One region of the Streptomyces sp. NPDC056835 genome, then DNA from elsewhere that is predicted to be linked to it. Evidence: predicted binding sites of a transcription regulator. Region 1 holds the regulator's gene; the other holds the start of a gene.
The links. The regulator HspR, encoded in region 1, represses chaperone genes until heat shock. The targets are predictions, from matches to a motif close to TTGAGNNNNNNNNNCTCAA.

Region 1 (10,067 bases):
ACCTCCTTCGTCCACTCCAGCCGCTGCTTCTTCGCCAGACCCCAGGGGTTGCCCTTCTTCTCCAGGTTCTTGAGCATCGTCCCCGCCTCGCTCGGGAAGGCGCTCTCGATCATCACCTGGTAGCGGCGCATGTCGACGATGTGGTCGACATGCTCGATGTCCACCGGGCACTGCTCCACACACGCGCCGCAGGTGGTGCAGGACCACAGCACGTCCGGGTCGATGACGCCCTTCGCCTCCAGCGTCCCGATCAGCGGGCGTTCGGCCTCCGCGAGGGCAGCGGCGGGCACCCCGGCCAGCTGTTCCTCGGAGGCCTTCTCCTCGCCCTCCATCGTCTTTCCGCCGCCGGCCAGCAGATACGGCGCCTTGGCGTGGGCGTGGTCGCGCAGCGACATGATCAGGAGTTTCGGGGAGAGCGGCTTGCCCGTGTTCCAGGCCGGGCACTGCGACTGGCAGCGGCCGCACTCCGTACACGTGGAGAAGTCGAGGATGCCCTTCCAGGAGAAGTGCTCGATCTGGGAGACACCGAAGACGTCGTCCTCGCCGGGGTCCTCGAAGTCGATCTCCTTGCCGGCGCTCGTCATCGGCTGAAGGGCGCCGAGCGCCGTCCCGCCGTCCGCCTCGCGCTTGAACCAGATGTTGGGGAAGGCGAGGAAGCGGTGCCAGGCGACGCCCATGTCGGTCTTGAGCGCGACCGTGATCATCCAGATGAAGGACGTCGCGAGCTTGATCAGCGCGACCAGGTAGACCAGGTTCTGCAGGGTGCCGAGGCTCAGCCCGTTGAACGCCGCGACCAGCGGGTACGAGACCAGATACGCCGCCTGGTACGAGTCGACGTGGTGCAGCGCGCCCTCAAGCCCGCGCAGGACCAGGATCGCCAGGCCGATGACGAGGATGACGGCCTCGACGAAGTACGCCTGGCCGAAGTTCGAGCCCGTGAAGCGGGACTTGCGGCCGGCGCGGCCGGGGAGCGAGAGCTGCCGGATGACGATGAGGGTCAGGATGCCGAGCGTCGTGAGCAGGCCGATGAGCTCGACGAAGACCTCGTACGGCGTCCAGTCGCCGATGACCGGCAGCAGCCAGTCGGCCTTGAAGAGCTGCCCGAAGGCGTTCACCAGGGTCAGTACGAGCGAGAAGAAGCCGATCGCGACGAACCAGTGCGCGACGCCGACCACGCCCCAGCGGTTCATCCGGGTATGGCCCAGGAACTCCTTGGCCACGGTCAGGGTGCGCTGGGCGGGCTCATCGGTCCGCTTGCCCGCCGGGACGGGCTGGCCGAGCCGTACGAAGCGGTAGATCTGCGCGATGGCTCGGCCGAACAGCGCCACACCGACGACGGCGAGTACCAGCGACACGATGATCGCGGCGAGTTGCATTGAGGGCTCCTCGGGCCTGTGAGGGTGGGAAACCGGCCCACTCTTCCACGGCTTCTGCTTTACGGGGACGGGCTACTGGCTTGCTGCTGCTTACCGACTGCCGACTGCTGCTGCTTACGAGTGCTGTTGCTTACGACTGCTGGTGCTCACTACTGCTTACTAAGCGGTAACTTAATCGTTTCGTGCTGAGGTTACCCACTTATCCAGCCGCAATGTAACGGCGAAGCCGGTGATCTGTGTCGCTCAGGGGACCCTCACGGACCCTCGCGGGAGCCTGAAGGCGTTGAAGGCCCTCAGTGCGCGTCCGGGCGTACGCGCGAGGATCGCGAGGTCCAGGCCGATCCAGTGGTGTTCCACGTAGTGCTGGTCGAGCAGCGGTGTCTCGTCCCACGGCAGCCCCGAGTGACGCCGTACCTGCGCGAGACCGGTCAGGCCGGGCCGTACGAGCTGACGCCAGGGCGCCGCACCCGCGGGGGAGCCGGCCTTCAGGGGTGCCGGCCCCACCAGGGACAGCTCGCCGCGTACGACGTGGGGCAGCCGGGAGAGCAGGTCGAGCCGGAACAGCCGGGTGCGCAGGGAACTCAGCAGGAAGGGGTGGCCGTTGAGCCCTGTGCGGTAGTCGCGTACGAAAACGCCCCCGGCCGGCCGGGACAGCGCGAGGGTGAGGGCGACCGCCGCGAGCAGGGGCGCGGTCAGCGCCAGGAGGGCCGAGCCGAGGGTCAGATCCAGTAGGCGCTTGGGCTCCGGGAGGTGGGGCGGGCGCCATGCCGTGGGGCGTCGCTTCAAGGTCACACCTGACCGTTCTGTTCGCTATATGTGCTCTATCGCGTTCAGTGGTGGTTTCGTAGATTTCGGTTTGTTCGGTGCTTTTGCCACGAAACGATCGCACGGTGAAGGTGTGAGGGTCGGGTAGGCGGGCCCCTCGCGCGCGTCCGGAGGTGCCCGGAGACCGGTGCGGCGCACGATAGTTGAGTCCCATCGACTCAGGTCCTTTGACTCCCTGGGATCCGTGATGCATCCTTGAGTCAGTTCCACTCAAGTCAGCTGGAGGAATCGAAATGGCACGTGCGGTCGGCATCGACCTGGGCACGACTAACTCCGTCGTCAGCGTTCTCGAAGGCGGCGAGCCCACCGTCATCACCAACGCCGAAGGCGCCAGGACCACGCCGTCCGTCGTCGCCTTCGCCAAGAACGGCGAGGTGCTCGTCGGCGAGGTCGCCAAGCGCCAGGCAGTCACGAACGTCGACAGGACCATCCGGTCGGTCAAGCGCCACATGGGCACCGACTGGAAGATCAACCTGGACGGCAAGGACTTCAACCCGCAGCAGATGTCGGCCTTCGTGCTGCAGAAGCTGAAGCGGGACGCGGAGTCGTACCTGGGCGAGAAGGTCACCGACGCGGTGATCACCGTCCCCGCGTACTTCAACGACTCCGAGCGTCAGGCCACCAAGGAGGCCGGCGAGATCGCGGGCCTCAATGTGCTGCGTATCGTCAACGAGCCGACGGCGGCCGCCCTGGCCTACGGGCTCGACAAGGACGACCAGACGATCCTGGTCTTCGACCTCGGTGGCGGCACCTTCGACGTCTCGCTGCTGGAGATCGGTGACGGCGTCGTCGAGGTGAAGGCCACCAACGGTGACAACCACCTCGGTGGTGACGACTGGGACCAGCGCCTCGTCGACTTCCTGGTGAAGCAGTTCGCCAACGGCCACGGCGTGGACCTCTCCAAGGACAAGATGGCTCTCCAGCGTCTCCGCGAGGCCGCGGAGAAGGCGAAGATCGAGCTGTCGTCCTCGTCCGAGACCACGATCAACCTGCCGTACATCACGGCGTCCGCCGAGGGCCCGCTGCACCTCGACGAGAAGATCACGCGCTCCCAGTTCCAGCAGCTGACCGCGGATCTGCTCGACCGCTGCAAGACCCCGTTCCACAACGTCATCAAGGACGCCGGCATCCAGCTGTCCGAGATCGACCACGTGGTGCTCGTGGGTGGTTCGACGCGTATGCCCGCCGTCGCGGAGCTCGTCAAGGAGCTGACCGGTGGCCGCGAGGCCAACAAGGGTGTCAACCCCGACGAGGTCGTCGCCATCGGCGCCGTGCTCCAGGCCGGTGTCCTGAAGGGTGAGGTCAAGGACGTCCTGCTCCTCGACGTCACCCCGCTGTCCCTCGGTATCGAGACCAAGGGCGGCATCATGACCAAGCTGATCGAGCGCAACACGACGATCCCGACGAAGCGTTCGGAGATCTTCACGACGGCCGAGGACAACCAGCCGTCCGTGCAGATCCAGGTCTACCAGGGCGAGCGCGAGATCGCGGCGTACAACAAGAAGCTCGGGATGTTCGAGCTGACCGGTCTGCCGCCCGCGCCGCGCGGTGTGCCGCAGATCGAGGTCGCCTTCGACATCGACGCCAACGGCATCATGCACGTGGCCGCGAAGGACCTCGGCACCGGCAAGGAGCAGAAGATGACCGTCACCGGTGGCTCCTCGCTGCCGAAGGACGAGGTCAACCGGATGCGTGAAGAGGCCGAGCAGTACGCGGACGAGGACCACCGCCGCCGCGAGGCCGCGGAGACCCGCAACCAGGCCGAACAGCTCGTCTACCAGACGGAGAAGTTCCTCAAGGACAACGAGGACAAGGTCCCCGGCGACATCAAGACCGAGGTCGAGACGTCCATCGCCGAGCTGAAGGAGAAGCTCAAGGGCGAGGACACCGCCGAGATCCGTACCGCCACGGAGAAGGTCGCGGCCGTCTCCCAGAAGCTCGGCCAGGCGATGTACGCCGACGCCCAGGCGTCCGGCGCGGCCGCCGGCGGTGCCGAGGCCGGTGCGGGCGCCGGACAGTCCAAGGCCGATGACGATGTCGTCGACGCCGAGATCGTGGACGACGAGAAGCCCAAGAAGGACGGTGCGGTGTGACGGAGGAGACCCCGGGCTTCGAGGAGAAGCCCGACGTTCCCTCCGGCGCGACCCCCGAAGATGCCGCGTCGAAGGGCGCCGAGTCCGACTCCGCGGCGGAGTCGGGCCCGGCGGCCCCGGGCGGGGACGTACAGGAAGTCGCCCTGACGGCGCAGCTGGACCAGGTCCGTACGGCGCTCAACGAGCGCACGGGGGACCTCCAGCGGCTCCAGGCCGAGTACCAGAACTACCGCCGCAGGGTGGAGCGCGACCGGGTCACCGTCAAGGAGATCGCCGTCGCGAGTCTGCTGACCGAACTGCTGCCGGTCCTGGACGACATCGGCCGGGCGCGCGACCACGAGGAACTGGTCGGCGGGTTCAAGTCGGTGGCCGAGTCGCTGGAAGCGGTCACGGTGAAGCTGGGCCTCCAGCAGTTCGGTACGGAGGGCGAGCCCTTCGATCCGACGATTCATGAGGCCCTGATGCACTCGTACGCGCCGGATGTCACGGAAACGACGTGCGTCGCGATCCTCCAGCCTGGGTACCGGTTCGGCGAGCGGACTATCAGGCCCGCCCGGGTCGCGGTGGCCGAGCCCCAGCCGGGGGCCCAGCCCAAGGCCGCGGACGAGCCGGCCGAGTCCGCCAACGACAAGGAGAGCGGTGGCCCGGACGAGGGCTGACGCGGCGGCGGGCAGTGCGGTAGCGGGCGGAGAGGAGGGACGTCGGGAATGAGCACGAAGGACTTCGTGGAGAAGGACTACTACAAGGTTCTCGGCGTCCCCAAGGACGCCACCGAGGCCGAGATCAAGAAGGCGTACCGGAAGCTCGCGCGCGAGTTCCACCCGGACGCCAACAAGGGCGACCTCAAGGCCGAGGAGCGCTTCAAGGAGATCTCCGAGGCGAATGACGTCCTCGGGGACCCCAAGCGGCGCAAGGAGTACGACGAGGCGCGCGCCCTCTTCGGCAACGGCGGGTTCCGGCCCGGTCCCGGTGCCGGGGGCAACGGCTCGTTCAACTTCGACCTGGGGGACCTCTTCGGCGGCGGCCCCGGGGGCACACCACAGGGCGGCCCCGGCGCCGGCGGCTTCGGCGGCGGGCTCGGGGACGTCTTCGGCGGGCTCTTCAACCGGGGCGGCGCCGGGACCCGTACGCAGCCGCGCCGCGGCCAGGACATCGAGTCCGAGGTGACGCTCAGCTTCACCGAGGCGGTCGACGGGGCCACGGTCCCGCTGCGGATGTCCAGCCAGGCGCCCTGCAAGGCGTGTTCGGGCACCGGCGACAAGAACGGCACCCCACGGGTCTGCCCGACCTGTGTGGGCACGGGACAGGTCTCGCGCGGCACCGGCGGCGGCTTCTCGCTGACCGACCCCTGTGTGGACTGCAAGGGCCGTGGGCTGATCGCCCAGGACCCGTGCGAGGTCTGCAAGGGCAGCGGGCGCGCCAGGTCCTCCAGGACCATGCAGGTCCGTATCCCGGCGGGCGTCAGCGACGGGCAGCGGATCAGGCTGCGCGGCAAGGGCGCCCCCGGCGAGCGCGGCGGCCCCGGCGGCGACCTGTATGTCGTCGTCCATGTCGACGCCCATCCGGTCTTCGGCCGCAAGGGCGACAACCTCACGGTCACCGTGCCCGTCACGTTCACGGAGGCGGCGCTCGGCGGCGAGGTGAAGGTGCCGACCCTGGGCGGTCCCGCGGTCACGCTCAAGCTTCCGGCGGGGACACCCAACGGCCGTACGATGCGCGCCCGCGGCAAGGGCGCGGTACGCAAGGACGGCACCCGTGGCGACCTGCTGGTCACCGTCGAGGTCGTCGTCCCCAAGGACCTCGACGCGCCCGCGCGGGACGCGCTGGAGGCCTACCGGAAGGCGACCGCGGACGAGGATCCGCGGGCGGAGCTGTTCCAGGCGGCGAAGGGAGCATGACCTCATGGACGGGCGGCGTCGGCAGTCTTCATCGTTCACCAGGGCGTATCAGCTGACCGAGGAAACGCCGGTGTACGTCATCTCGGTGGCGGCACAGCTCTCCGGGCTGCACCCGCAGACGCTCAGGCAGTACGACCGCCTCGGCCTGGTCTCCCCGGACCGCACGGCGGGCAGGGGACGCCGCTATTCGGCCCGTGACATCGAACTGCTGCGCCAGGTGCAGCAGTTGTCGCAGGACGAGGGCATCAATCTGGCCGGCATCAAGCGGATCATCGAGCTGGAGAACCAGGTCGCCGCGCTCCAGGCACGGGTCGCGGAGCTGTCGGCGGCGGTGGACGGCGCGGCGACGGCGATGAGGCAGCGCGAGGCGCAGGTGCATGCCTCGTACCGCCGGGATCTGGTGCCGTACCAGGATGTGCAGCAGACGAGCGCGCTGGTGGTGTGGCGGCCCAAGCGGCCGACGGACTGAGGACAGCCGAGGCGGGCGGTGGGTCCGGGCGGGCAGGTGACCGGGCTCCCCGTTCTTCCCGTGCAGGTGACCGGGCGTCCCGTTCTTCCCGTGCAGGTGTTCCCGCCCCGGTGACCGGGCTTCCCGTCCTTCCCGTGCCGGTGGCTCGCGTCAGTCCAGCCTGCGTTCCTTCGCGGCCGCTTCGGAGCCCCACCACACCCCGAGGGCGAACAGGGTGTCGACCCCCACGGCCTCGTAGAGCTTGTTCAGGTCGGTGTTGACGGTGCGGAGGCTGACTCCGAGCTCGCTCGCGATCTGCTTGAGCGCGCGGCCCTCCCGCAGTTTGTTGAGGATGCGGCGGGACCGGCTCGTGGTCAGGGTCTCCTGCTCCCGCCGCCGGAAGCGGCCGCCCATCCAGGGCTCGGCCCGTTCCCACTGCTGGTCGTAGACATGGTGGAAGAAGGCGAGCATCCCGGGATGCGTCACCTTGAAGGCGACGTCCCTGTTCGGCTCGTCCCGGTGATCGGCGATCACGGCGACTTTGCTGTCCACCAGGATCATGCGCTCGAAGTCAGTGGCGAGGGTACGTATCTCCGCGCCGTGTCCGCTCGCCGCCGTGGCCCATTCCTTCTCCCCGGGCCTGGTGCGAGCGGTATCCGGATAGAGGGTGCGGTAGGCGACACCCCGCTGGAGGACCGCCACATCGGCCACCAGCGCCTTGCGCAGCGTTTCCGCCTTTCTGTCCTGCGGATGCGCCGTACAGATCTGTGATGTCGCGGAATTCGCCGCCTGCACGATGGCGGCGTTGACGAGTTCGATTCGGTCGAGGAATTCGATGCCGTTTCCGCTCGGCGACTCGATATCTCTCATCTCGCGGTGCAGCTCGGACAGCCGGCGCATGCGCTGAAGATGATGGGCGATGCCCGCGCGTTCCTCGGCCAGGGCGGTCTGCTCCGCGTGCCACAGGTCCGCCGAACTCCACCGGTCGTCATGCGGGTTGTGCACCGCCAGGCCCAGGGCGGCCAGTTCCGTGAGTCCGGGTTCTGAGCCCGTGACCTGTTCGCCCTGAATGAGCCGGCGCAGCAGGGCGCGTGTTTCCTCTGATATGTCGAGCGATGCTTCGTTGTGCGACGCTATGTCAGATTTCATGTATCCCTCCTGCGAGCTTCCGCAGTGCACATCAGTGCAGGCATCTTTCGCTTGATCTGCGCGGGCCGGGCCCGCATTCTACAGAGAGTGACGGAAGATATCCGAAGGCGACATCGAGCGCCCGGACGGAATTCAGGCGCCTCTTCGCCGAGGTCGCCGGGGGCGGCTGAATGGCAATTCCTGGGTTAATCCGGCTCGGCGCCCTGGTCCAGGATTCCCGACTGCGCGATGAGATATCCGAGTTGGGCGCGGCTGCCGCTGCCGAGAGTGGTGGCGAGTTTGGCTATGTGCGCGCGGCAGGTGCGTACGTTCATTCCGAGGCGGCGGGCGATGGCCTCGTCCACGTACCCCTCTATGAGGAGCTTGGCGATGGACCGCTGGACGCCGGTGATGCCGACGGGCGTGGGCTCGTAGGAGACCTGTTCGGTGAGTGGGGTGGCGCGGCGCCACAACTGCTCGAAGACCTGCGCGAGATAGTCGACGAGCCCCGGGTGGCGCAGTTCCAGTGCGACCTGCCGGTCGGAACGGGCCGGTATGTACGCGACGGTGCGGTCGAAGACGATCAGCCGCTCGATGAGCTCTTCCAGCGTCCGTATCTCGACCTTGCCCTCGGCCAGCCGCTCCGCGTAGGCGAGTGTGCCCTGGCTGTGCCGGACGGTGTGCTGGTACAGGGTGCGGATGCTGACGCCGCGGTCCACCACCGACCGGCCCCGCTCCAGCGCCTGGGCGAGCACGTGCGCGCTCCGGCCGCCGCCGGGCTGCACGGTGAGCACTTCGGTGCGGCACTCGGCGGTGGAGAGGTCGAGCGCGGCGTTGATCCGGCTGTCGCCCTCCAGGACGGTGATCGCGTGCGTGGTGGGCGGGTCCTGGGCACTGATGGTCATGAACGGCTCGAAAGAGTCGGTCAGTTCGACGGCGAAGTGCCGGCGCTCCTGGATCTCGCGCTCGATGGGATGGAGGCGCTGGGCCAGTGCCGCGGAGGGCGGAACTGGGCGTAGCCAGTCGGCATCGTCGGGATCGGGGTGCAGCAGCGGGAATTCCATGAGGCAGGGAGCCGCGGCGGCCTCGCTGCGGGCGATCCGTCCGGAGCGCAACGCGCTGGCGTAAATGCGTCTGCCGTCATCACACAGCTCAGTCACAGCATGGGGATGTGTCTGTTTTGTGTTGTTTGCTAGCAAATCTCCACCCCCCAGGGTCCTGAACATACAGGAACATGATGCCTCGTCCCGGTGGTGTTGACGTGTCCGGGTGAGACATCGTCTAGATGGCGGGGGAGAGGAATCCATCAAGTGAGGACGAAGCCGACTATGTACAAGAGAATGCTTCGCGCGGTGGTTGTCACTGCTTTCTCTGCGGCTCTGGCCTATGGTGCGCTGGCTGTTGGGGCGGACATTGGCTGGACAACGCCTGCCGGATCTGCCGCCCAGGGTGTGGAGTCGGGCGACATCGGGTGGAACACGCCTGCCGGTGACATCGGCTGGAACGTGAAGGCTGCTGGAACAACTGCCGTGAGTTCGGGGTCCGGTGACATCGGCTGGGTGACCCCTCAGGCAACGCCAAAGGACATCGGCTGGAACATCACGTCGGCCGACACCAGCGCATGACTGTCCCGCCGGACGACCGGGTCTTCCGGCGCGAGATGGCCACGGCCTACCGGTCGGGGTGGCACTTCATCGATCTCGTCACAGCTATTCCTCATCGTGGCGACTCGCTGATGGTCACCCTCTTCGGAGAGCCGATCGTCGTTGTACGCGAAGAGGACGAGGACGTCCGTGCCTACCGCTGCCTTCGGAGGCCGCGGGGGGCTCCGCAGCCGGTACGGTGCGCCATCCGGTACGACATGATCTTCGTCAACCTCGACCAGCGTGACCACCAGCTGGTCGGATCGAATACCACCATCGCCACCCCCCGCAGTGCCTGAGCGATTCCCCCGTCGTTGTAAATCGCTCGGGCGCTTCCCCCACACAGCGGCGCCATCGTGGACCTGAAACACGATGGCGCCGTTGTGCTGTCCGCGTCCGTTTTCGCGCCGGACTCCGTGGGCTCCGTAGTCCGTGGGCTCCGCGGGCTGCGTGGCCCACGTGGACTTCCCGGTTCTCGCGGTCAGACGCGGCCGAGTGCCCGTTCCAGGGCGATCTCGATGACGACCCGGTCCGGGTTGGGCGCCGGCGCGCGGTCGTAGCGCTCCTCGTAGCGGCTTTCGGCGTCCGCGACCGCCTCCGGATCCGTACGGACCGTCGCGCGGCCCTCCAGCGTCGCCCAGTGGCCCTTCTTGACC
Region 2 (10,067 bases), on a different contig from region 1:
CGGCGTCGTCGCGCAGCGCTTCCAGCCGCTCCAGCTGGCTGGTGCCGAGACCGGACTCGACGCCGCGCATCTGGTCGATCCTGGCGGAGAGCGCGGATTCGACCTTTTCCTGGTCGGCCTCGCGGTCGGAGTCGGAGAGTTGGGGCCGGTCGGTGAGCCGGGTCAGATACCCCTCGGCGGTCTTGATCTCGGGCCCGGTGACGGTGCCGGTGAGCGATTCACGCGCCTCGGTGTCCGCGCTCTGGTCGAAGTCGGCGAGCGCTCCGAGTTCGCGTACGTGTGCCTTCTGCGCGTCGGCGCTGAGGTCGTCGCGGAGCTGGTCGTTCTTCTTGCTGTCCGCGTCGGACTCGGACTCGATGGGGAGGCCCGTGATCAGGTCGTACCGCGGTGCGGTGTCGGTGGGGGCGGGTACGGCGAGCGCGGCCAGCAGCAGTCCGCGGGTGGCGGAGGCCTGCTCGACGGCGCGGGAGAGCGCGGCGGGGGCGCGGGTGCCGTCGGCGGCCTCGGCCGGGGTCCGCTCGGCCAGCTCGTCGGCGAGGGCCTGGAGCTTGGCGATGACCTCGGAGTACGCGCGGTACGCCTCCAGCGCGGAGCCCTCGCCGGTGAGGGCGGTACGGCGGATGGAGGGGACGGTGGAGAGGTCGCGCAGCAGGCCGGGAGAGGCGGACGCGTTGGCCCGCATCTCGTCGATCTGCCGGTCGACCCGGGTGCTTCGGGTGTCCGAGACCGTGTGCTCGCCCTTGTCGCCCTTGCCACCCTCGTCGCCGGAACCTTCGGGCTGCTCGGCGCGGCCGGCGGCGATATAGACGATGACGTCGTCGCGCTCGTCCGCGAGGGAGTGGCTGAGGATCACGGCCCGCCGGTTCAATTCGGCGAGGACGACCAGGTTCTGGGCATCGTTCAGCTCGGTGGAGGCGGTGAGTACGGCGGGGGTGCCTGCCGCGATGACGGTGACCCCCAGGACCGCGACACCGGCTACCAGCCGGTTGCGTACCCGCACTCGGCGTCCTTCCTGAGCCTTGCCGGAATCGGTCGTGACAGTCCCGGCCTTGGCGTTCCCGGCCTTCTTCTTACCGTTCTTGCCGCTCTCGCCGTTCTTACCGCTCTTACCGGCTTTCGTGGCCGAAGTGGCCGAACTGGTCCCGGGCGCGGTGACCGAGGTGGCCTCGTTCCGCCCGACACCGCTACCCCGAGGCCGCTTCTTCTGCACCGGTGCTCGCATTCTTGACTCGTCCGCCCATGAAGCAGAGGTGACGACCGGTCACTACGTGAGAACCCCCACCCCTGGCACGGCTGTCGACCATTCCAGCGCCCTTGGGAGGAAGGCGCGCATCGGCCGCTCCGCCACCTGAAGGAGTGAACAGCAAGAAGGAGTTGACGAACAACTCTTCCCACCTGAGGCCCGTCGTGAACATGGCGTGCCGGGTGGACCTTCCGCGCGGGCTTTGGCAAGATTCGCGCCCGCAGCTTCACCGACCCCCTCAATCCGGCCCCCTTCGCGCCTCCGTCCGGCTTCGTCCGGGACTCATTCTGACCGAATGAGAGCGGTTGACCTGGCGGAACGGACCGATCGGCACGACGTGCAGACACCGTGAAGAGTTCATGCGGATAGCCGGGAAAGTCATGCACACTGGTGCGCATGCGTATCGAACTCGCCACCACACCCGGTGCCGCCGTACGGCCCAATGAGGACTGGACTTCCGTGGTCCTGCCCGCCGGGGGCGAGGGCGGCGCGCTGGTCGTGCTGGACGGCGTGACACCCCCGGCCGGGGACGACGGATGTGTACACGGCGTGCCCTGGTTCACCGCCAGGCTGGGCGGCGCGCTCGCCGAACTGTCCGGTTCACGACGGGATATGCCACTGGCAGAGATCCTCGCGGTGTCGATCGCGCGTACGGCGGACGCCCACCGCGAAACCTGTGACCTTTCTCACGTACGCACACCTCAGGCGACCGTCGTACTCGCGCGCTGGGGTTCGGACGCCATCGAACATCTGGTGCTCTCCGACTCGACGCTGCTGCTTGAATCGCCGGACGGCGAGGTGCGCGCGGTGCTCGATGACCGTCTGGACCGCGTGCCGCGCGAGGCGCTGCGCTCGGTGGCCACGGCGGACGCGCTGCGCAACGCGGAGGGCGGCTTCTTCACGGCGGCCGCGGACCCGGCGGTCGCGGCGAAGGCGGTGACGGGCCGTACGCCGGCGGCGGAGGTGCGCACCCTGCTGGCGCTGACCGACGGCGCGGCCCGCTGGGTGGAGGTCTTCCGGGAGGGCGGCTGGGCGGACTGTCTGGCGCTGGTGCGCAAGAACGGCGCGCAGGAGCTGATCGACCGGGTGAGGGCGTCGGAGTCGGCGGACCCTGACGGGGTGACGTTCCGGCGGGGTAAGGCGAGCGATGACGCGACGGTGACCTACGTGGAGCTGTAGGGAGGCGGGCGAGGGAGGGGACGGGCGGCCATCGGGCGCCGACCCGCCGGGCGCCCCTCGGACTCGCCGGGCGCCCCCTCCCTTACCCGTGTCCCCGGTCAGCTCTCGGCGCGGGCGTTCAGATGGTGGAGCAGCCGGGCCAGTTCGGCGATCTCGGAGCGGTCCCAGTCGGCCAGCTTCTGTACGTACCGCTCGCGGCGCGCGTCACGCACCCGCCGGAAACGGGCACGGCCCTCATCGGTGATCCGGACGAGCGAGGCGCGCCCGTCGGCCGGATCGGGCTCGCGCGTCACCAGCCCCAGTTCCTCCAGGGCACGCAGCTGGCGGCTTATCGTCGCCTTGCCGACCCCGAAATAGGCGGCGAGTTCGGTGGCCCGCTGACAGCTGTTCTCGTCCAGCCGTACGAGCAGTCCGTACGCGGCGGGCTCCAGCTCGGGATGGACCTCGCGCGCCATTTCGCCGGAGCTGGCGCGAGCGCGGCGCAGAAAGACCGCCAGTTCCCGTTCCAGTGCCAGGAATTCGTGGTCCACACCACTGCCTCCGGCGAGTCCGGGATCTTTCGCCGTACCATTTCCGTGCACGTCAGCACCCATCGCGCGCTTTCCCGCTCCTGAAAGTTTCTTTCGCCGACGACCGTTGCCGCAGCTCCGTCAGTATTTCGCAGGTTTATACCAACGGAACCAGCGTGGCGCTCTTCCGTCTCAAGGCTCTACGTGCGTAGCGTCAACGCTGGCATGTCCATTGCACTACATGTCGACATGTCGGACCGTCATGAGATTCCCCCCCACCGAGGTCTTCGGAGGCACGCAATGCCCGTGCACAGATCCGGAACGACCGGCCGTTCGTTCGCCGCCGTGGCCGGCGCTCTCCTCGCAAGTCTCGCGCTCCTGATCACCCTCCCGGGTGCGGCGGGCGCCACCACCACCCCGGCCGACCCACCGGCCGGCACACCCGTACGCGGCTCGGCCCACATGGGCATGGGCGTCATCGAGCACGACGGCCAGGGCCCGCTGCCCCGCGCGGACCGCGTCGTCCAGACGGAAGGCGTGGACGTCTCCGGCCATCAGGGGAACGTCGACTGGGCGTCCCTGTGGAACAGCGGCGTGAAGTGGGCCTACGTCAAGGCCACCGAGGGGAACTACTACAAGAACCCCTACTTCGCACAGCAGTACAACGGCTCCTACAACATCGGCATGATCCGGGGCGCGTACCACTTCGGTACGCCGAACGACTCCAGCGGCGCCAACCAGGCCAACTACTTCGTGGACGGCGGCGGCGGCTGGTCGCGCGACGGCAAGACCCTGCCCGGCGTGCTGGACATCGAGTGGAACCCGTACGGCGAGCAGTGCTACGGCAAGACGCCGGCCCAGATGGTCGCCTGGATCCGCGAATTCCTGAACACGTACAAGGCCCGCACCAGCCGCGACGCCGTGATCTACACGGCCACGAGCTGGTGGAAGACCTGTACCGGCAACTACGCGGGCTTCGGCTCCACGAACCCGCTCTGGCTCGCCCGCTACAACACGACGATCGGCGAGCTGCCGGCGGGCTGGGGCTTCCAGACGATCTGGCAGTACACCTCGACGGGCCCCATCGTCGGCGACCACAACAGGTTCAACGGCGCCCTGGACCGAGTCCAGGCCCTGGCGAACGGCTGACCGCACCGCACCGCCCCGCACCGCGACACCGCGTGACACCACATGACACCGCGCGGTCCCGGCCGGAACTGAGGGCCGGTCGGGACCGCGTTGTCATGGGTTTGTAGTCATGGGCTGCCGGGGCCGGGGGCACGGAGGCGCCTGTGTCACGCCGCCGCTGAGACCAGGACCTCCGCCGGGGAGAGCGCGATGTCCAGGACCTGGCGGACATCCGTCACCGGATGGACCTCCAGCTTGTCCAGGATCTCGGCCGGGACATCGTCCAGGTCCGGCTCGTTCCGCTTCGGGATCACGACCGTCGTGATGCCCGCGCGGTGCGCAGCCAGCAGCTTCTGCTTGAGGCCGCCGATGGGCAGGACACGTCCGGTCAGCGAGACCTCGCCGGTCATGGCGACGTCCGTGCGGACCAGCCGGCCGCTGAGCAGCGAGGCCAGGGCCGTCGTCATCGTGATACCCGCGCTCGGGCCGTCCTTCGGCACCGCGCCCGCCGGGAAGTGGATATGCACGCCCCGGTCCTTCAGATCCGCCACCGGCAGCTCCAGTTCGGCGCCGCGCGAGCGGAGGAAGGAGAGCGCGATCTGTGCCGACTCCTTCATCACGTCACCGAGCTGTCCGGTCAGGGTCAGGCCGGACCCGCCCGTCTCCGGGTCGGCCAGCGACGCCTCGACGTAGAGGACGTCACCGCCCGCGCCCGTGACCGCTAGGCCCGTGGCCACGCCCGGCACCGCCGTGCGGCGCTCGGCCGGGTCCTGGGCGGACTCGGGTACGTGGTGCGGCCGGCCGATCAGCTTGCTCAGATGTTCGGCGCCGAGGGTGAACGGCAGCTCCCGTTCGCCCAGTTCGTGCTCGGCCGCGACCTTGCGGAGCAGCCGCGCTATGGCGCGTTCCAGGTTTCGCACGCCCGCCTCGCGAGTGTACTCGCCCGCCAGCTTGCGCAGCGCGTCCTCCTCCAGGGTGACCTCGCCGGGCTCCAGGCCCGCGCGCTCCAGCTGCCTGGGCAGCAGGTGGTCCTTGGCGATGACGACCTTCTCGTCCTCCGTGTAGCCGTCGAGCCTGACCAGCTCCATACGGTCGAGCAGCGCCTCCGGGATCGCTTCCAGGACATTCGCCGTGGCGAGGAACACCACGTCGGACAGGTCGAGTTCGACCTCCAGGTAGTGATCGCGGAAGGTGTGGTTCTGCGCCGGGTCCAGGACTTCGAGCAGCGCCGCGGCCGGGTCGCCGCGGAAGTCGGAGCCGACCTTGTCGATCTCGTCGAGCAGGACGACCGGGTTCATCGAACCGGCCTCCTTGATGGCCCGGACGATACGGCCGGGCAGGGCACCGACGTACGTACGCCGGTGGCCGCGGATCTCCGCCTCGTCCCGTACGCCGCCCAGCGCCACCCGGACGAACTTCCGGCCCATGGCGTGCGCGACACTCTCGCCGAGCGAGGTCTTTCCGACGCCCGGAGGGCCGACGAGGGCCAGTACGGCGCCGCCGCGACGGCCGCCGACCACACCGAGACCGCGGTCCGCGCGCCGCTTGCGCACGGCCAGGTACTCGGTGATGCGCTCCTTCACGTCCTCCAGGCCGGAGTGCTCGGCGTCGAGCACGGCCTGGGCGCCCCTGATGTCGTACTCGTCCTCCGTGCGCTCGTTCCAGGGCAGTTCGAGGACGGTGTCCAGCCAGGTGCGGATCCAGGAGCCCTCGGGGCTCTGGTCGGACGAACGCTCCAGCTTGTCGACCTCCTTCAGCGCGGCTTCCCGCACCTTCTCGGGGAGGTCGGCGTTCTCGACACGGGTCCGGTAGTCGGCGGACTCGTCGTCGTCGCCCTCACCGTTGATCTCGCGCAGTTCCTTGCGTACGGCGTCGAGCTGGCGCCGGAGCAGGAACTCGCGCTGCTGCTTGTCGACGCCTTCTTGGACGTCCTTCGCGATGGACTCGGCGACGTCCTGTTCGGCGAGGTGTTCGCGCAGCTGCTCGGTGGCGAGCTTGAGCCGGGCCACCGGGTCGGCGGTCTCCAGCAGCGCCACCTTCTGCGCGGTGGTCAGGAACGGTGAGTAACCGGAATTGTCGGCGAGCGTGGACACGTCATCGATCTGCTGGACGCGGTCCACCACCTGCCAGGCGCCGCGCTTCTTCAGCCAGTCGGTGGCGAGCGCCTTGTATTCCTTGATCAGCTCGCTCACGGACCCGGGAAGCGGGTCGGGCGCCGTCTCGTCGACGGCGATGCCCTCGATCCAGAGAGCCGCGCCGGGCCCGGTCGTACCGGCGCCGATGCGCACCCGGCCCCGGCCGCGGATCAGCGCGCCCGGATCCCCGTCGGAGAGCCGGCCGACCTGCTCGACGGTTCCCAGCACACCGGTCCCGGCGTACGCCCCGTCGATGCGCGGCACCAGCAGCACCTTGGGCTTGCCACCGCCGTCGCCCTCGTCCCGGGCAGCCGCCTGCGCGGCCTCCACGGCGGCGCGGACTTCGGCGTCGGACAGGTCCAGAGGCACCACCATGCCGGGCAGGACGACCTCGTCGTCGAGCGGCAGCACGGGAAGCGTGAGCGGTGTGGACGTGTCAGCCATGATCTCCCCTTCGGCATTCAAGTTGAGCTATACCGACTCAATGCATGTGAGTCCGTGGATGTTCCCCGGGCTCCGTTCGCTCTGAGCGATCACGGACCGATGCCCGGCGGCGGCTCCGCGCAGAGAAAACAGGGGCGCCGGCCGGAACGGCGGTCGTGGGGATTGGCCACTGTCCAGTGACAAAGAGGTGATCGGATAGCCTCCGGCTGTGCCGCCTCCCGAAGACCGCCCCATCTATCACTTCACGCACATGCGCAACCTCCCCAGTGTCCTGGACCGGGGCTTCGTACACTGTGACCGCATCGTGCGCGAGGAAAGTAGTCTGCGAGTCGAGTGCGGGGACCGCGACATCAAGGAGCGGCGACGCTCACGAAAGGTGAACCCGCCTCCGGGTGGGGTTGTCGCAGACTACGTGCCGTTCTACTTCGCCCCTCGCTCGCCCATGCTGTACAAGATCAGCAAAGGGTCGGTGCTGACCTACGCGGACGGCCAGGATCCGCTGATCTACCTGGTGACGACCCCCCGCAGGCTAGGGGCAGTCGGCTGCGACAGTGTGTTCAGCGACGGGAACTGTGCAGCTGACATCACTGCCATCGAAGGTGATCTGACGCTTCTGGGAAGCCATGTGGACTGGCCGGTGATGCGGCTGGAACGGTGGAACAATACCCCCGAGGATCCTGACCGGATGCGCCGGCGCATGGCGGAGTTCCTTGTGCATGAACGGGTTCCCGTTGCCGCGATCAGCTACTTGGCGGCACAGAAGCAGTCGCGTGCGGAAGAGGTGCGACAGCTCATGGCCAGTCGCGGCTACGAGTTCGATGCGGTTGTCAGACCCGCTTGGTACTACTGAGACAGCAGTAAGCGAGCGGGGAGAAGGAGGGAAGGTAGCCGTGATCATCTACGCGGAGGGTAACCTCCTGACCGCGGAAGTGGATGCCCTGGTCAACACCGTCAACACGGTCGGGGTCATGGGGAAAGGCATCGCCTTGCAGTTCAAGCGAGCCTTCCCGGATAATTTCGCGGCATACGCGAAGGCATGCGCGGACGGCGAAGTGCAGCCCGGCTCCATGTATGTGTACGACCAAGGCACTCTGACCAAGCCCCGATACCTGATCAACTTCCCGACCAAGCGGCATTGGCGTTCGCCGTCCCGTCCGGAAGATGTTCAACAGGGATTGCGGGACCTCCGGCGTGTCATCGTCGATCTCCAGATCCGCAGCATCGCGGTTCCTCCACTGGGGTGTGGCAACGGCGGGCTGGCCTGGGATGATGTCCACAGGATGATCGTTACTTCCTTGGGAGACCTACCCGACGTCGAGGTGCGCGTTTACCCTCCGCAGGGCGCCCCACCAGTTACCGCGATGCCAAATAATCAGAACCCTCCAGTGCTCAACCGTGAGCGAGCGGCTTTCCTCGTCGCTCTCGACCGGTATATCAGACGTGGACTCGCTGGAGGATTCATCATCGAGCGGCAGGCGACATTGCTGGAGGCGCATAAACTCGTCTACCTGCTGCAACGTGTCGGATTCGATTTCGGCCTGCGCTTCACCAAGGGGCATTATGGCCCGTACTCGGCTGACCTTGACCGCGCGATCGCGGCACTTGAGGGGCATTACGTCAGCGGTTTCGGAGACGGGACGAGGGGGTCGTCAGCCCCCTTGTCGCCTGTGTCGGACGCTGTTGATCGTGCTGTTGAACTGCTCGGAACCGACACGCAATTCAACGCTGCGATCCAGCGTCTTGACCGCCTCGTCGACGGTTACGAGCATCCGTATGGCATGGAATTGCTCGGCACCTTGCTCTTTGCGTCGGAAGCGCTCACGTCTCGATCGACAACGTATGCCACCGCAGCGGCATACGTGAAGGAATGGACGCCTCGCAAGCAACGCATGTTTACCGACGCACACCTGTCGGCGGCGTGGGAACGTTTGGCGAATTGCTCGCTCGCACCTTCAGCGACGCAACCACCAGTGATGTAAGTGAGAGCCCGGCCGCAAAGCGACCAGCACAAGTCCATGCCAGGAGTATTTCTCATGTAGTGGCGGCGACGCGAAGTGGTTCCTTGCGGTCGATTTCGTGATTCCTCGCCTCGTAAACGTGTCGCTTACCTACGCACCACGTGGAGTCCGCTCATCTGCAACTTCCGCCACTACTTCGGCCTCGGCCCGGAACCCGGCCACACCTACCGGAGCGAAACGGCGGGGACACCGGCGTCTGTGCGCCGATAACCGGTTGTCACCGCTTTTCACCGCGGCCGATACTCCCGCGATGAACGCCACCGACGCCCGGCTCAGCTCGCCGCGCTCCGCTACGCACGAACGGCCGTAGCGGCCGGCTCCGAAGCGGCTCCGGCCAGGATCGGCGGCCTGGACGTCGACGCGCTCGTCTCCCTGATCCGCGCGCACGCGCGCATCACGCTCAACTTCCACCCCGACCGGCTCCTCGCCGACGGCGCGACGGTGGCCGAGTCCATGGCGCGGGGACGGACGCTACCGGAGTCAGTACGAGACCGGGCTCTCCAACGGCAGCCGTACGGCTCCACGGCGACATCGACCTCGCCTCCGACGCGGAGGCGCTGGTCCTCGACCCGTCGTTCCGTGGCACGGAGACCGCCCGGCTGCTGACGGACGTCGCGCGGCGCTCCCGGATCGCGGTCGAGTGGCACGGCGGTTTCCTGCTGGCACCGGAGGAGGGGAACGCGGAGTTCCGGGGCCCGGTGATGGTCCCGCTCGCCGCCCGCGTCTGCCGCTCGTACGCCGGGTCGGGCACGCTCGACGCCGAGGTACTGGGGCACGCGGCGGCCTCGGTCGTCCGGGAGCCGGGGGCCCGGCGCGAGTGGGGCACCCAGGACGAAGTGCTCCAGTACGTCAAGCAGCTCCGGCACGTCCTCGTCCGGTACGGGTGATACGGGCTGGACGGACAGGGGGGCGCCACGTCGCGCCGCCCGTGAACCGGTGCGCTCGGCGCCGTCGATAGACAGGGCGTGAGACTGTTCCGCCCCATGGGGGCAGACCGAGACGACGCCGCTCTGCTGCGCGCCGTCGCCAAGGGAGACGCGGAGGCACTGGCCGTGCTCTACGACCGGCACGCCGGCTGGCTGCTCGCCCGGCTGAGCCGCCGGTGCGCGGACCCCGAGACCGTACGGGAAGTCCTCCAGGACACCTTCGTGACCGTGTGGCGCTCGGCCGCGACGCATCGCGGCGGGGAGGCCGGGGGCTGGCTGTGGGTGATCGCCGCGCGGCGGCTGGTCGACGCGCGGCGGGTACGGGCGCGGGCCGAGCGCGCGGATCGGGTGGAGTACGAGCCGCGCCCCGTCGCCCCCTCCGCCGAGGAACGGGTGCTGGCCGGGCTGGAGTACGGGGATGTCGGCGCCGCCCTCGACCGGATCTCGCCCGAGCTGCGCGAGGTGCTGCGCGCCACGGTCGTCGA

Region 2: a site for HspR is predicted at 6,661-6,679, ahead of lon (endopeptidase La). Genes of this name have one in related genera too.

Annotation. Positions count from the first base shown of each region.
Region 1 is NZ_JBHUBB010000052.1:19,287-29,353, forward strand. It holds gene ACFRMN_RS36275 ((Fe-S)-binding protein) at 1-1,376, opposite strand, end outside; gene ACFRMN_RS36280 (sugar transferase) at 1,620-2,162, opposite strand; gene dnaK (molecular chaperone DnaK) at 2,435-4,294, shown strand; gene grpE (nucleotide exchange factor GrpE) at 4,291-4,953, shown strand; gene dnaJ (molecular chaperone DnaJ) at 5,002-6,192, shown strand; gene ACFRMN_RS36300 (heat shock protein transcriptional repressor HspR) at 6,197-6,661, shown strand; gene ACFRMN_RS36305 (LuxR C-terminal-related transcriptional regulator) at 6,812-7,789, opposite strand; gene ACFRMN_RS36310 (helix-turn-helix transcriptional regulator) at 7,975-8,994, opposite strand; gene ACFRMN_RS36315 (5'-nucleotidase) at 9,097-9,393, shown strand; gene ACFRMN_RS36320 (hypothetical protein) at 9,390-9,710, shown strand; gene ACFRMN_RS36325 (pyridoxamine 5'-phosphate oxidase family protein) at 9,893-10,067, opposite strand, start outside.
Region 2 is NZ_JBHUBB010000044.1:8,757-18,823, reverse strand. It holds gene ACFRMN_RS34450 (nitrate- and nitrite sensing domain-containing protein) at 1-1,222, opposite strand, end outside; gene ACFRMN_RS34445 (protein phosphatase 2C domain-containing protein) at 1,640-2,422, shown strand; gene ACFRMN_RS34440 (MarR family winged helix-turn-helix transcriptional regulator) at 2,521-3,015, opposite strand; gene ACFRMN_RS34435 (lysozyme) at 3,232-4,080, shown strand; gene lon (endopeptidase La) at 4,227-6,638, opposite strand; gene ACFRMN_RS34425 (DUF4433 domain-containing protein) at 6,847-7,488, shown strand; gene ACFRMN_RS34420 (macro domain-containing protein) at 7,529-8,617, shown strand; partial or broken gene ACFRMN_RS34415 (flavin reductase family protein) at 8,759-8,866, shown strand; gene ACFRMN_RS34410 (DUF3626 domain-containing protein) at 9,187-9,543, shown strand; gene ACFRMN_RS34405 (RNA polymerase sigma factor) at 9,640-10,067, shown strand, end outside.